DNA from 3 places in the Micromonospora sp. IBHARD003 genome. Region 1 is predicted to be linked to each of the others. Evidence: riboswitches for the same ligand, from Rfam matches in the RefSeq annotation. Region 1 holds a riboswitch; each other region holds the start of a gene.

Region 1 (5,236 bases):
AGCCTCAGTTGTTCTCGCGCCGGCTCGTGCGGCGTACGGTCTTCACCGCCGTGCCCTGGTTCCTGATGGACATCGCGACCTACGGCGTGGGCATCTTCACCCCGACGCTGCTCGCCGGCTTCGCGCTGGGCGGTGCGAACGCCACCTTCATCGCCGACGACATCGCGTCCACCGAGGGCACGGCCGCCCTGGACGTCTTCCTGGTCATCGGATTCCTGCTGGCGATCGTGCTGGTCGACCGGGTGGGCAGGATCCCTCTCCAGCTCGCCGGCTTCGCGATGATAACGCTGGCGCTGGCCCTGCTGGGGGTGTCGGACCAGTTGCCCGGCGGCTCCCCGTCCCACCTCGTCGTGGTCTTCACCGCGTTCGCCGTGTTCAACGTCTTCATGAACATGGGCCCCAACGCGACGACGTTCGCCCTGCCCGCCGAGGTCTTCCCCGTGGACGTACGGGCCGCGGGCCACGGCTTCGCGGCCGGCTGCGGAAAGCTCGGCGCCGCACTGGGCACGTTCCTCTTCCCGGTGCTCCTCGCGGACATCGGCCAGAGCGCACTGCTGTACGGGATCGCGGCGACGAGCGCGCTCGCCTTCGTCGTCACCCTCGTCTTCCGTATCGAGCCGGCCGGACACTCGCTCGACGAGCTCACCGGTGAGGAAGCGACCGCCGTCGCACCGCGCGTCACACCGCCGTAGTCCCCCGTGGTGGCGGCTGCGGTTCGCCGGCCTCCGGCGCGGCGGCCCGCGGTGTGCGTAGCCGGCCGGGAAGCTGGGCAGGACCGACTGGTCCCCATCCGGACCGCACAGGAGCGGCAGCCGGCCGGGCCGAGGGTGCCGGTCCCGGGCGGGTCCCTGCGGGGCGACGATACGGCGCCCCCTGGCGACACAAGATCAATAAGTCGCGGCGCACGGCCTGACCTGGGAAAATACTGATACGGCGATCGACGTACGTCTCACCTGGAGGTAGCGATGAAGATGCTCATCAATGTGCCGGAGACGGTCGTCGCGGATGGGCTGCGGGGCATGGCCGCGGCGCATCCCGGACTGCGGGTGGACGTCGAGAACCGGGTGGTGGTGCGCGCAGACTCACCCGTCGCCGGGAAGGTGGGGCTGGTGTCCGGGGGCGGGTCCGGGCACGAGCCTCTGCACGGCGGGTTCGTGGGTCTGGGGATGCTCGCCGCGGCATGCCCGGGTGAGGTGTTCACCTCGCCCGTACCCGACCAGATGGTGCGGGCCGCGGCGGCGGTCGACAGCGGCGCCGGGGTGCTGTTCGTGGTCAAGAACTACACCGGAGACGTCCTGAACTTCGACATGGCGGCGGAACTGGCCGAGGACGAGGGCATCCAGATCGCGAAGGTGCTGGTGAACGACGACGTGGCGGTGACGGACAGCCTCTACACGGCCGGCCGGCGCGGGACCGGCGCGACGCTGTTCGTGGAGAAGATCGCGGGGGCGGCGGCCGAGGAGGGCGCGCCGCTGGAGCGCGTCGAGTCGGTCGCGCGCGAGGTGAACGCACGGTCACGGAGCTTCGGTGTGGCGCTGACCGCGGTGACGACGCCGGCCAAGGGATCCCCGACCTTCGATCTGCCGGCCGGTGAGCTGGAGCTCGGCATCGGTATCCACGGCGAGCCCGGCCGGGAACGCCGTCCGATGATGACGTCCCGGGAGATCGCGGACTTCGCGGTCGACGCCGTCCTGGAGGACCTGAAGCCGTCCAGTCCCGTTCTGGTACTCGTCAACGGGATGGGGGCGACGCCGCTGCTGGAGCTGTACGGCTTCAACGCCGAGGTGCACCGGGTGCTCGGCGAGCGGGGCGTGCCGGTGGCCCGTACGCTCGTCGGAAACTACGTGACGTCGCTCGACATGGCCGGCTGCTCGGTGTCGATCTGTGCGATGGACGAGGAACTGCTGCGGCTGTGGGACGCGCCGGTCGAGACCCCGGCGCTTCGGTGGGGCCGCTGATCCATGGAAGCTGTGAAACCGGGAGAAGGAGTGCCTGTGCTCGACACCGGGTTCTTCCGCAGTTGGATGTACGCCGTGGCCGACGCGATGAACCGTGAGGCCGCGCAACTCACCGAACTCGACGCGGCGATCGGCGACGCGGACCACGGCACCAACATGCAGCGCGGTTTCACCGCCGTCAGGGCCGCGCTGGAGACGGACGCACCGGACACCCCGGCTGCCGTACTGGTGCTGTCCGGACGGCAGTTGATCTCCACGGTCGGCGGGGCGGCGGGGCCGTTGTACGGAACGCTGCTGCGGCGCGCGGGCAAGATGCTCGGCGACGACCCGGAGGTGTCACGGGAGCAGCTCGCGGACGCGCTGCGGGCCGGCGTCGCGGCGGTGGCCCAGCTCGGCGGTGCGAGGGCCGGGGACAAGACCATGCTGGATGCGCTGGAGCCGGCCGTGGAGGCTCTGGACGAGTCGTTCCCTGCCGCGCGGGAAGCTGCCGGTGAGGGTGCCCGGGCGACCGTGCCGATGCAGGCGCGCAAGGGCCGGGCCAGCTATCTCGGTGAGCGGAGCATCGGGCACCAGGACCCGGGAGCGACGTCCGCGGCCCTGCTGATCGCCGCCCTCGCGCAGACCGCGGCCGACACGGGTTCCGGGGAGGCCTCGTGAGCTTCGTGGGCATCGTCCTCGTCTCGCACAGCGCGGAGGTCGCCGCCTCCGTCGCCGCGATGGCCAGGGGGCTGTCGGGCGGTGGCGAGGCTCCCATCGCGGCTGCCGGAGGCACGCCCGACGGCGGACTCGGCACCAGCTCGGAACTGATCACGAGGGCGGCCGCGGAGGTGGACCGGGGCGCCGGGGTCGCCGTACTGGCCGACCTCGGCAGTGCCGTGCTGACCGTGAAGACCCTGCTGGCCGAGGGCGGCGAACTGCCCGAAGGCACCCGGCTGGTGGACGCGCCGTTCACCGAGGGCGCGATCGCGGCGCTCGTCACGGCCTCCGCCGGCGCCGGCCTGGACGCCGTGGTGGCGGCGGCGACGGAAGCGTACGGCTACCGGAAGGTGTAGGGCTTTTCGTGCGACCGGGGGGCGTACGCCGGGCGCCCGCCGGGCGGGTGCATCCGTGCGCGCTTGTGATGATCCAGGTCAAAGCATTAGTGTCGCAACGCCTTGGTGAACGGGAAACCGGTGGAGTACCGGTGCGGCCCTCGCCACTGTGATCGGGAAGTCCGGCTCCATCCGAGGAGGAAGCCACTGGACGGCCGCGGGTGACCGTTGCCTCCGGGAAGGCCGAGCCGGGCGGCAGGACCCGTCAGCCAGGAGACCGGCCGGGGCGCGTTGTCCATCCACGAGGTGCTGGAGAAGGTCTCCCCAACCATGCATATAGCCGAGGGGTATCTGCCCCCGTTGCACGCGGCCGCCTGGGGCGCCGCGTCCGCCCCGTTCGTGATCCACGGAGTGCGGGCACTCACCCGGGAAGTCAAGGCCCATCCCGAGTCGACCCTGCTGCTGGGCGCGGCCGGTGCCTTCACGTTCGTCCTGTCGGCCCTCAAGCTGCCCTCGGTGACGGGCAGTTGCTCCCACCCGACCGGGACCGGACTCGGCGCGATCCTGTTCAGACCTCCGGTGACGGCCGTGCTGGGGACGATCACCCTGCTGTTCCAGGCACTGCTGCTGGCGCACGGTGGGCTCACCACGCTCGGCGCCAATGTCTTCTCCATGGCGATCGTCGGTCCGTGGGCCGGATACGGGATCTACCGGCTGCTGCGGCGGTTCGAACTGCCGCTGATGGTCTGTGTGTTCGCGGGCGCGTTCGTGGCGGACCTGTCCACGTACTGCGTCACCAGCGTGCAGTTGGCCCTGGCCTTCCCCGACCCGGGAAGCGGTGTCATGGGCGCGCTCGCCAAGTTCGGCGGCATCTTCGCGGTCACCCAGATCCCGCTCGCGGTCAGCGAGGGCCTGCTCACCGTGCTGGTGATGCGGCTGCTGGTGCAGTCCAGCAAGGGTGAGCTGACCCGCCTCGGTGTGCTGCTCCAGGGCGGAGAGCGGGACAACACCAAGGAGGGCACGGTCCGATGAGCCGCAACGCGAAGATCAATACCCTGCTGCTCGCGCTGGTGGCGGCGCTGGCCGTGCTCCCGCTCGTACTGGGGCTCGGCGACCACAAGGAGGAGCCGTTCACCGGCGCCGACGCCGAGGCCGAGACCGCCATCACCGAGCTGCAGCCCGACTACGAGCCCTGGTTCGCCCCGCTGTACGAACCGCCGTCCGGCGAGATCGAGTCGGCGCTGTTCGCCCTGCAGGCGGCACTCGGCGCCGGGGTACTGGCGTACTACTTCGGGCTGCGCAAGGGGCGCCGGCAGGGCGAGGCCCGGGCACAGGCGCGCACGGCGGCGCCCGGGCACACCGGAGCGGACGAGACGGCGGCCGCGGCCTCCACCACCGGGAGCACGCCCACCGGGGGAGCGTTCACCGGGGGCGCGGACTCCCCCGCCGACCGGACCACGGCGTGACGGCCGGTGCTGCCGATCGACGCGGCGGCGCACAGCAGCCGCTGGCGCCGCCGCCATCCCTGGGACAAGGCCGTCCTCGGTTTCGGCCTGACGGTCTGCGCCATCTCGCTGCCGCCGTGGCCCGGCGCCGTACTGGTCGCGGGCGCGACCCTCGCGGTGCTGCTCGGACCGGCCGGGGTGGCGCCGCGGCTGCTGTGGCGGGCCTGGCGGGTGCCGCTCGGATTCTGTGTGACGGGCGCGGTGCCGCTGCTGTTCGCGGTGGGCGGGCCCGACGGACTGGTGGCGCTCGCACCTGACGGGCCGCTGCACGCGGTGCGACTGCTGCTGAGGACGTCCGCGGCCTCGCTCGGGGTGCTGCTGTTCGCGTTCACCACACCGGTGTCGGACGTGCTGCCCCGGCTGGTGCGCGCCGGCGTACCGGCGCCGGTGGTCGATGTGGCCCTGGTGATGTACCGGATCGGTTTTCTGCTGCTCGACGCGGTGCAGCAGATCCGCCAGGCGCAGGCCGCACGTCTCGGCCACACCAGCCGTGCGGCGACCTGGCGTTCCCTCGCGGGCCTCGGGGCGACCGCGTTCGTCCGCGCCTTCGACCGCGCCCAGCGGCTCCAGACGGGGCTCGCCGGGCGCGGCTACGACGGGACCCTGCGGGTCCTGGTCCCCCAGACGCCGGTGTCCCCGCGCTTCCTCGCCGTCTCGGGCGCCCTTCTCGCGTCGATCGTGGCACTCACCCTCGTACTGGAAAGGTCCGTTCTATGACTGCGCCCCCGGGTCACCGGGCCTT
Region 2 (5,236 bases), 6.4 Mb from region 1:
CCCGGAGCCTTCCCCCGCACGCTTCGGCGGCACTGGAGACCCCGGGCACCACGGGTACACCCTCAGCCGCCGTCCGAGGGGCCTCTCAGAGAACGGGCGAGGGCGAGGTCGTCGTCCAGGGCGCTGAGACGGACGGGATCGCGCGCGTCGTCCAGGACGACGGCACGGATCACCGTTCCGACGACCGCCGCGGAGTCGCCGTCCAGCCGGCGCGGATCCTTGGCGTTGTCGATGAAGCCCGGTGTTCCGTCCGGCAACTCGACGTCCAGCCCCCAGGGCCGGACCGATACGACACGGGCGTCGTATTCCTGATGGAGCATCGAAGACATCCCACGCATCCTCTCGCGAGTTGGGTAGAGCGGTGTGACGCCGTACAGCCTCTCCGGAGGCGGCAGGGGCCACCTCCCCGCACGGAGCGCAGCGCCCCCGCACGGAGTGCAGCACCTGTGCCAGGACCTCCGATCTCCGTACCGCGCGCGGGCCGGGACGCTTGCGGCGTCCCGGCCCATCGGTTGCGCGGTCAGGAGGCGGGCAGCTCACCCCGGACGGTACGGGCGGCGGCGACCAGGTTTTCCAGGGACGCGCGCGTCTCGGGCCAGCCGCGGGTCTTCAGGCCGCAGTCGGGGTTGACCCAGAGCCGTTCGGCGGGGATGGCCCTGAGGCCGGTGCGCAGCAGTCCTGCGGCCTCCTCGGTGCTGGGGACGCGCGGGGAGTGGATGTCGTAGACGCCGGGTCCGGCCTCGCGCGGGTAGCCGTGCGAGGCGAGTTCGCGGGCGACCTGCATGTGCGAGCGTGCGGCTTCCAGGCTGATGACGTCGGCATCGAGGTCGTCGATGGCCTGCACGATGTCACCGAACTCCGCGTAGCACATGTGCGTGTGGATCTGGGTGCCCGGCCGCACTCCGGCGGTGGTGAGCCGGAACGCCTCGGTCGCCCACGCCAGGTACGCCTCGCGGTCGGCGCGCCGCAGCGGCAGAGTCTCACGCAGCGCGGGCTCGTCCACCTGGATCACCGAGGTCCCGGCCGCCTCGAGATCGTGCACCTCGTCGCGCAGGGCGAGGGCGACCTGGCGGGCAGTGTCTCCCAGCGGCTGGTCGTCGCGGACGAAGGACCAGGCGAGCATGGTGACCGGGCCGGTGAGCATGCCCTTGACGGGGCGGTCGCTCAGCGACTGGGCGTAGGACGTCCAGCGGACCGTCATCGGCTGGGGCCGGGAGATGTCGCCGGCCAGGATCGGCGGCCGGACGTACCGGGTGCCGTAGGACTGGACCCAGCCGTGCTGCGTGGCCAGGTAGCCGGTGAGCTGCTCGGCGAAGTACTGCACCATGTCGTTGCGTTCGGCCTCGCCATGGACGAGGACGTCGATGCCGGTCTTCTCCTGGAAGGAGATGACCTCCTGGATCTCCGCCTTGATGCGTTCCTCGTAACCGGCTGTGTCCATGCGTCCCGCGCGCAGGGCGGCGCGTGCGGTGCGCAGTTCGTCGGTCTGCGGAAAGGAGCCGATGGTCGTGGTGGGCAGCAGCGGCAGCCGGAGGTGGGCGCGCTGGGCGGCGGCACGCTCGGCGTACGGCTGGGAGCGGCGCGCGTCAGCGTCCGTCACGGCCGCGGAGCGGGCTCGCACGGCCGGGTCCCGGGTGATCGGAGATCCCGCGCGGGAAGCGAGATCGGCGCGATTGGCGGCAAGTTCGGCCGTGATGGTGTCGGTGCCCTGGGCGAGGCCCTTGGCGAGGGTGACGATCTCGGCGGTCTTCTGCTTGGCGAAGGCCAACCAGCGCCTGATCTGCGGCTCGATGTCCTGCTCGGCGGCGGCGTCCAGCGGGACGTGCAGAAGAGAGCAGGAGGCGGCCACGTCGACCCGGTCGGCGAGTCCGAGGAGGGTGCCGAGCGTGGACAGCGACTTCTGCAGGTCGTTGATCCAGATGTTGCGGCCGTTGACGACACCGGCGACCAGGCGCTTGCCGGGCAGTCCGCCGACGGCGGCCAGGGCGTCCAGATTCGCGGCAGCCGCTTCGGTGAAGTCCAGCGCGACGCCATCGACCGGTGCCTTGGCCAGGACGGGAAGCGCGTCGCCGAGGCGGTCGAAGTAGGAGGCGACGAGCAGCTTGGGCCGGTCGGTCAGCGCGCCGAGGTCGCGGTAGGCACGCTCGGCAGCGTTCAGCTCGGCCGGGGTGCGGTCCTGCACGAGCGCGGGCTCGTCCAGCTGCACCCACTCGGCTCCGGCCGCACGCAGGTCGGCGAGGACCTCGGCGTAGACGGGAAGCAGCCGGTCGAGAAGGGTCAGCGGCTCGAAGCCCACGGGTGCATGTGGGGCGGGCTTGGCGAGCAGAAGGTAGGTGACGGGGCCGACCAGCACGGGCCGTGCGGCGAGTCCCTGGGCGAGGGCTTCCTTCAGCTCGGCGACCTGCTTGGTGGAGTCGGCCGTGAAGACGGTGTCGGGGCCCAGTTCGGGGACCAGGTAGTGGTAGTTGGTGTCGAACCACTTGGTCATCTCCAGCGGAGCGACCTCCTGTGTGCCGCGGGCCATGGCGAAGTAGCCGTCCGTCGCGTCGGTGCGGACGGCGGCGCGGTGCCGCTCGGGGATCGCGCCGACCATGACGGTGGTGTCGAGGACGTGGTCGTAGTACGAGAAGTCACCAGTGGGCACCTCGTGGATGCCGGCGTCGGCGAGCTGTCGCCAGTTGCTCCGCCGGAGCTCGGCGGCGGTGGCGTGGAGGGCTTCGGCGGTGACGTGGCCCTTCCAGTAGCCCTCGATCGCCTTCTTCAGTTCCCGGTTCGGGCCCTGGCGGGGGTAGCCGTACACGATGGCACGTGCTGCCGCGGCTGCGGACTTCGCTGTCACGGAGATCTCCTTCGCGAGATGAATCCCTGAGATCCCGGAGACGGGACGAGGGCGCGAAGGGAATGACGAACCGGACGGCCACGACCCCGCGAGGCAAAGGCACGGTCGTTCCGTCTGGTGTGTACGCCGACCCGCCCTCGAGGTCACCGGGATGTCCACGTACGGAACGGTCCGCACGCGGGCAGTTGGCAGGTCTTCGGACTCATGGGCACGCCCCCTCTCCGGAGGACACCTACTGGCCGTCGCTTCCCAGACCCGGTACCTCGGACCCAGTGCGTATGACGGCGGTCGTTCCCACTCACCGCTGCGGGGCAGTCCCGGATTCCCACCGGGTTCCCTCTTACGACACCCCGCCTGGCGGACGGGGCGAACCAGCTGCTCCGGTCAGCCTACGGGGTGGCGTAGCAAAGGGAAGAGGGCCGTCCAGCATCCGGAAGGTGAGAGGGGAGCACGCCGGAGGCGGAACGCGGAGGGGCGGGAAGCGCCGCACCTGTGCTTCCCGCCCCTTTCCCAGTCGCGCCGCGCGGGACCCTCACCCCTGCGGCGGTACGGGCCCCTCAGCCCGCGTCGTACCAGGCCCTCAGCCCTGGTCGTACATGTGGAACCCCCGGCCGGTCTTCCGGCCGAGCATCCCCGCCTGCACCATGCGCTGGAGCAGAGGCGGCGGGGCGTACAGGGGTTCGCGGAACTCGTCGTAGAGGGACTCCGCGATGGAGGCGACGGTGTCCAGGCCGATCAGGTCGGCGAGCTTGAGCGGACCCATGGGGTGGGCGCAGCCCAGTTCCATCCCGGTGTCGATGTCCGCGGCGGTGGCGAAGCCGGATTCAGCCATTCGGACGGCGGAGAGGAGGTAGGGAACGAGCAGGGCGTTGACGACGAAGCCGGCCCGGTCCTGGGAGCGGATGACCGTCTTGCCGAGCGCGCGTGCCGCGAAGTCCTCGACCACGGCCGTTGTTTCGGCCGAGGTGTGCAGCGAAGTCACCACCTCGACCAGTGGAAGTACGGGGACAGGGTTGAAGAAGTGCAGGCCCACGACCCGGTCCGCGCGGGATGTCGCCATGCCCAGCCGCATGATCGGCAGGGAAGAGGTATTGGAGGCGAGCACGGCCGCCGGATCTTCAATGATCTTGTCGAGGGCGGCGAAGACCTCGGTCTTGGCGTCCGGGTTCTCGATGACGGCCTCGATGACGAGCTGCCGGTCGGCGAGGTCGTCCAGGCTGCCGGTGAACGCTATCCGGGCGAGCGCGTCCTGCGCTGCCGTCCGCTCCAGCTTCCCGCGCCGCACCGCCCGGTCCAGCGAGGCTGCGACCCGGTCGCGGGCGGTGCGGGCGGCGACCGCGTCCGCCTCGCAGACCACGGTGTCCAGCCCGGCCCGCGCGCACACCTCGGCGATACCGGCCCCCATCTGTCCACCGCCGACCACGCCGACGCGTGCGATGCCCGCGCTCACGCCTGTACCTCCGGCCTGCGCACGAGGTGACGGGTGTAGGCGTCCGGCGTGAAGAACAGCGGCAACTCGCGGCTCAGCGCGATCCGTTCGAAGAGCGAACGGATGTCGTCGACAGGCGCCCACGGGTACTCGGCGCCGACCGCAGCGATCTCGTCGTCGACGATCTTCTCGACGGTCTCCCGGTCGATCACCCGGTGCCGCAGCCACTGCCAGATCTGCACCCGGGCGATCTCGGCGGTGGCCGCGTCCTCCATCAGCCCGTCGATGGCGACCGCGCCCTGGCCACTCAGCCACGCGGCGTAGTACCGCAGTGCGACGGAGATGTTGGTACGCACACCGTCCGGGGTGGGCGGGCCGCTGATCCGTCGCACCGACAGCAGGTCGGCCGCAGTCACGTCCACGTCGTCGCGGGTGCGGTCGAGCTGGTGGGGGTGGTCGCCGAGAACACCGTCGAACACGTCGCGGCAGACGGGGACGAGTGCCGGATGGGCGACCCATGAGCCGTCGAAGCCGTCCTCGGCCTCCCGCTCCTTGTCCAGGCGGACCTTGGCGAATGCCGCTTCGTTCGCGGCCGGGCCCTTGCCGGGGACCTGTGCGGCCATGCCGCCGATGGCGTGGGCGCCGCGCTTGTGGCAGGTGCGGACGAGGAGTTCGGTGTATGCCCGCATGAAGGGCGCGGTCATCGTCACCTTCGCGCGGTCGGGAAGAAGGAAGTCGGTGCGGTGCCCGAAGGTCTTGATCAGACTGAACAGGTAGTCCCAGCGGCCCGCGTTCAGTCCGGCGCTGTGCTCGCGCAGCTCGTAGAGGATCTCCTCCATCTCGAACGCGGCGCTGATCGTCTCGATGAGGACGGTGGCGCGAACGGTGCCCTGGGGTATGCCGAGGAGGTCTTGGGCGAGGACGAACACGTCGTCCCACAGCCGGGCCTCGTAGCGGTTTTCCAGCTT
Region 3 (5,236 bases), 5.1 Mb from region 1:
TGCCGGCCGCGATCATGTCGATCGCCGCGGCCAATCTGTTCACCCGCAACATCTACAAGGACTTCCTGAAGCCGGACGCGACACCGGAGCAGGAGACCAGGGTGTCGAAGCTGGTGTCGCTGCTGGTGAAGGTGGGCGCCCTGGTCTTCGTCCTCACGATGGACAAGACGGTCGCCATCAACTTCCAGCTGCTGGGCGGCATCTGGATCCTCCAGACCTTCCCCGCACTGGTCGGAGGCCTGTTCACCCGCTGGTGCCACCGCTGGGCGCTGCTCGCCGGCTGGGCCGTCGGAATGATCTACGGCACGGTGGCGGCCTACGGTGTCGCGAGCCCGACGCAGAAGCACTTCGGCGGATCCTCGGCCGAGATCCCGGGCATCGGTGAGATCGGTTACATCGGTCTGACCGCCTTTGTGCTCAATGTGCTCGTGACGGTCGTCCTCACCTTCGTGCTGCGTGCCGTGAAGGCGCCGGACGGCGTCGACGAGACGTCCCCGGAGGACTACACGGCGGACGCGGGTGACCCGGGAGTCGAGACGGAGGCCCCGAAGCTGACCGCCGCGACGCACTGAGACATCCGGCACCGCTGACCCGCCTGCGCGCCTGGCCGCCGTCCCCCTCAAGGGCGGCGGCCAGGCGCCGTTTTCCGGTGTACACGTTCTCCTCGTGTAGGACAGACTGCCGGGATGGATGTGACCATCAGGCCGGTGGAGACGGAGGAGTACGACGCTCTCGGGGAGCTCACCGCACAGACCTATCTGGCGGACGGACTGCTGACCTTCGGGGACGAGGACCCCTATCTCCCCGTACTGCGGGACACGGCAGGCAGGGCCGCGCAGTCCGAGGTGCTGGTCGCCACCGACGGCTCGGGACGGCTGCTCGGCGGGGTGGCTTTCACGCCCGGCGCACGGCCCTACGCCAACATCGCACGGAAGGACGAGGCCGAGTTCCGGATGCTGGTCGTCGCCACCGAGGCACGCAGGCGTGGCGTCGGGGAGGCGCTCGTCATGGCGTGCGTCGAGCGGGCCCGAGCTCTCGAAGGGTGCCGCCGACTGGTGCTGTCGACCGATCGGCAGATGCGCGCGGCACACCGCATATACGAGCGGCTGGGCTTCGTACGGACCCCCGATCGTGACTGGGTACCGATAGCGGGCCTGGATCCCCTGCTGACGTACGCGCTTGAGCTCTGAGAACCGACACTTCGGGGTGAGTCACGCGACCGCGACACAACATGTGGGGTGCGCGGCATCGCCCCGCCCCTACATGTATGCTCGACTCCGTTGCCGCAGCAGGGGAATCCGGTGGAAATCCGGAACTGTCCCGCAACGGTGAGTCGGTCTGCATTCGTTCCTTTCGCGTACCCATGAGGCGTGCCCATGCGTACGCGTCCGCGAGTGCACACCCACGAGTCCGAGGACCTGTCGGCAACGCACCCGGTCCGTCCGGCCCGGGTGCCGAGACGTCCGGGCCTCGCGGATCAGGCTGGTGGACGCGGTGCGTTGTGCTGCCCAGACACATGCCCGCATTCCGCCTCCCCCGCCGGCCCCGAGCCGAGTGAGGGAGAGCACCCCCGTGACCATCGCGCCGCCAGATCCTGCTTCAGCGCAGCTCGCCGATGGGCCAGGAACCGCGCTGCTGCGGCTTCTGACCGACCTCACCGCCGACCTCCCCGACACCGACCCCGGACGGGTCGCGGGTGCCGCGCTCCGGGGACGTCACTCGGGCTCGGACGAGGCCGAACTGCGGGAGCTGGCCACCGAGGCGGCCGCCGGGCTGATCGCGGAGGACCCGGCGTACTCGCGGCTCGCGGCCCGGCTGCTCACCCTCACCATCGCCGAGGAGGCGGCCTCGCAGGGCGCCACCGGCTTCTCCGGCTCGATCGCGGTCGGCCACCGCGAGGCACTGATCGCGGACCGCACGGCTGCCTTCGTCGAGGCCCATACCGCCCGTCTCGACGGGCTGATCGACCCGGCCGCCGACGACCGCTTCGGTTACTTCGGACTGCGCACCCTCTACAGCCGCTACCTGCTGCGCCACCCGCTCACCCGCAAGGTGATCGAGACCCCGCAGCAGTTCATGCTGCGCGTGGCCTGCGGTCTCGCCGAGGACGAGTCGGCGCACGCCGTCGACGAAGTCGCCGCGCTGTACGGGCTGATGAGCCGGCTGGACTATCTGCCGTCCTCGCCGACGCTCTTCAACTCCGGCACCCGGCACCCCCAGATGTCCTCCTGCTATCTGCTGGACTCGCCGCTGGACGAGCTGGACTCGATCTACGACCGCTACCACCAGGTGGCACGGCTGTCGAAGCACGCGGGCGGCATCGGTCTGTCGTACTCCCGCATCCGCTCCCGCGGTTCGCTGATCCGCGGCACCAACGGGCACTCCAACGGCATCGTGCCGTTCCTGCGCACGCTGGACTCGTCGGTCGCCGCCGTCAACCAGGGCGGCCGGCGCAAGGGCGCGGCCTGCGTCTACCTCGAGACCTGGCACGCGGACATCGAGGAGTTCCTGGAGCTCCGCGACAACACGGGCGAGGAGGCGCGGCGTACGCACAACCTCAACCTGGCGCACTGGATCCCGGACGAGTTCATGCGCCGGGTGAACGCCGACGCCGAGTGGTCGCTGTTCTCCCCCGCGGACGTCCCCGAGCTGGTGGACCTGTGGGGCGACGAGTTCGACGCCGCCTACCGCAAGGCGGAGGAGGCGGGCCTCGCCCGCAGGACGATCCCGGCCCGCGACCTGTACGGCCGGATGATGCGGACCCTCGCCCAGACCGGAAACGGCTGGATGACGTTCAAGGACGCGTCGAATCGCACCGCGAACCAGACCGCGGAGCCCGGCACCGTCGTCCACTCCTCCAACCTCTGCACCGAGATCATCGAGGTCACGAACGACGGCGAGACGGCCGTCTGCAACCTCGGCTCGGTCAACCTGGGCGCGTTCGTGACCCCCGGGGGCTCCATCGACTGGGAGCGGCTGGACGAGACCGTCCGCACGGCCGTGACCTTCCTCGACCGGGTCGTGGACATCAACTTCTACCCGACCGAGCAGGCCGGCCGCTCCAACGCCAAGTGGCGCCCGGTGGGCCTGGGCGCGATGGGTCTCCAGGACGTCTTCTTCAAGCTGCGGCTGCCCTTCGACTCCGCCGAGGCGAAGGCACTGTCCACCCGGATCGCCGAGCGGATCATGCTGGCGGCGTACGAGGCGTCCTGCGACCTCGCCGAGCGGGGCGGCCCGCTGCCCGCCTGGGAGCAGACCCGCACGGCGCGCGGTGTGCTGCACCCGGACCACTACGGCGTCGAGCTCAACTGGCCCGAGCGGTGGGCCGCCCTGCGCGAGCGGGTCGCCACCACGGGGATGCGCAACTCCCTGCTGCTCGCCATCGCCCCGACCGCGACCATCGCGTCGATCGCGGGCGTGTACGAGTGCATCGAGCCGCAGGTCTCCAACCTGTTCAAGCGCGAGACGCTGTCGGGCGAGTTCCTCCAGGTCAACTCGTACCTGGTGGATGAGCTCAAGCAGCTGGGCGTGTGGGACGCCCAGACCCGTGAGGCGCTGCGCGACTCCAGCGGCTCGGTGCAGGGCCTCAACTGGATTCCGGCGGAGGTGCGGGAGCTGTACCGCACGGCCTGGGAGATCCCGCAGCGCGGCCTGATCGACATGGCCGCGGCGCGCACCCCGTTCCTGGACCAGTCGCAGTCGCTGAACCTGTTCATGGAGACGCCGACCATCGGCAAGCTCAGCTCGATGTACGCGTATGCCTGGAAGCAGGGCCTGAAGACGACGTACTACCTGCGTTCGCGCCCGGCGACCCGGATCGCCCGTGCCGCGTCCGGCACGCCGGCGGCGGTCACCGCGGCCCCCACCATTCCCGTCCAGCAGGCCGCTCCCGACGCGGACGCCATCGCCTGCTCCCTTGAGAACCCCGAGTCCTGCGAGGCCTGCCAGTAATGTCCACCGAAGCCACCACCGCCACGACGGCGCGCGAGAAGAATCTGCTCGACCCCGGCTTCGAGCTGACGCTCCGCCCGATGCGCTACCCGGACTTCTACGAGCGCTACCGGGACGCGATCAAGAACACCTGGACGGTCGAGGAGGTCGACCTCCACTCCGACGTCGCGGACCTGGCCAAGCTCTCCCCCGGTGAGCAGCATCTGATCGGCCGTCTGGTCGCGTTCTTCGCGACCGGCGACTCGATCGTCGCGAACAACCTGGTGCTCACCCTCTACAAGCACATCAACTCCCCCGAGGCGCGGCTGTACCTCTCCCGCCAGCTCTTCGAGGAGGCGGTGCACGTCCAGTTCTATCTGACCCTGCTGGACACCTACCTGCCGAACCCGGATGACCGGACCGCCGCGTTCGCCGCGGTCGAGAACATCCCCTCGATCCGCGAGAAGGCCCAGTTCTGCTTCAAGTGGATGGACTCGGTCGAAAAGATCGACCGGCTGGAGACGAAGTCCGACCGCCGCCGCTTCCTGCTGAACCTGATCTGCTTCGCGGCGTGCATCGAGGGGCTGTTCTTCTACGGGGCCTTCGCGTACGTCTACTGGTTCCGCTCGCGCGGGCTGCTGCACGGCCTCGCCACCGGCACCAACTGGGTGTTCCGTGACGAGACCATGCACATGAACTTCGCCTTCGAGGTCGTGGACACGGTCCGCAAGGAGGAGCCGGAGCTCTTCGACGACGAACTCCAGCACCAGGTCACCGAGATGCTGAAGGAGGCCGTCGCCGCCGAGCTGCAGTTCGGGCGCGATCTGTGCGGCGACGGGCTGCCGGGCATGAACACCGAGTCGATGCGCGAGTATCTGGAGTGCGTCGCCGACCAGCGGCTCACCCGGCTCGGCTTCGCCCCGGTCTACGGTTCGCAGAACCCGTTCGCTTTCATGGAGCTCCAGGGCGTCCAGGAACTGACGAACTTCTTCGAGCGCCGTCCGTCCGCCTATCAGGTCGCCGTCGAGGGCTCGGTCGACCTCGACGAGGACTTCTGATCGCCACGGCGACCGCACACGGGCGTGGGCCCGGACCGCACAGCGGTCCGGGCCCACGCCTTTTCGGGGTATGCGGTCAGCCGTGCGGCACCGTCAGTCGTTCGGCACGGTCTCGTAGCGCGGAGTGCCCTCCGCCATCTGCCGCAGCGCGTCCTTGCGGTCCCGCTTCGACAGCCGGTCGATGTAGAGACGGCCGTACAGGTGGTCGGTCTCGTGCTGGAGGCAGCGGGCGAAGTAGCCGGTGCCGC

The links. A riboswitch is a leader RNA that binds a small molecule or an ion and turns the genes downstream of it on or off. The one in region 1 is predicted to bind cobalamin.
Region 2: it holds a riboswitch for cobalamin, as region 1 does, so the genes downstream of both, metE (5-methyltetrahydropteroyltriglutamate--homocysteine S-methyltransferase) here and ACTWOL_RS01900 (energy-coupling factor ABC transporter permease) in region 1, are expected to answer to the same signal.
Region 3: it holds a riboswitch for cobalamin, as region 1 does, so the genes downstream of both, ACTWOL_RS24940 (ribonucleoside-diphosphate reductase subunit alpha) here and ACTWOL_RS01900 (energy-coupling factor ABC transporter permease) in region 1, are expected to answer to the same signal.

Annotation. Positions count from the first base shown of each region.
Region 1 covers NZ_JBWBBX010000001.1:469,164-474,399, forward strand. The annotation lists gene ACTWOL_RS01880 (MFS transporter) at 1-692, shown strand, start outside; gene dhaK (dihydroxyacetone kinase subunit DhaK) at 966-1,958, shown strand; gene dhaL (dihydroxyacetone kinase subunit DhaL) at 1,995-2,615, shown strand; gene ACTWOL_RS01895 (PTS-dependent dihydroxyacetone kinase phosphotransferase subunit DhaM) at 2,612-3,010, shown strand; cobalamin riboswitch at 3,069-3,289, shown strand; gene ACTWOL_RS01900 (energy-coupling factor ABC transporter permease) at 3,320-4,021, shown strand; partial or broken gene ACTWOL_RS01905 (energy-coupling factor ABC transporter substrate-binding protein) at 4,018-4,323, shown strand; gene cbiQ (cobalt ECF transporter T component CbiQ) at 4,462-5,211, shown strand; gene ACTWOL_RS01915 (ATP-binding cassette domain-containing protein) at 5,208-5,236, shown strand, end outside.
Region 2 covers NZ_JBWBBX010000001.1:6,851,705-6,856,940, forward strand. The annotation lists gene ACTWOL_RS30015 (hypothetical protein) at 63-329, opposite strand; gene metE (5-methyltetrahydropteroyltriglutamate--homocysteine S-methyltransferase) at 521-2,839, opposite strand; cobalamin riboswitch at 3,010-3,230, opposite strand; gene ACTWOL_RS30025 (3-hydroxybutyryl-CoA dehydrogenase) at 3,420-4,289, opposite strand; gene aceB (malate synthase A) at 4,286-5,236, opposite strand, start outside.
Region 3 covers NZ_JBWBBX010000001.1:5,595,095-5,600,330, reverse strand. The annotation lists gene mctP (monocarboxylate uptake permease MctP) at 1-572, shown strand, start outside; gene ACTWOL_RS24945 (GNAT family N-acetyltransferase) at 687-1,190, shown strand; cobalamin riboswitch at 1,256-1,440, shown strand; gene ACTWOL_RS24940 (ribonucleoside-diphosphate reductase subunit alpha) at 1,573-3,951, shown strand; gene ACTWOL_RS24935 (ribonucleotide-diphosphate reductase subunit beta) at 3,951-4,988, shown strand; gene def (peptide deformylase) at 5,082-5,236, opposite strand, start outside.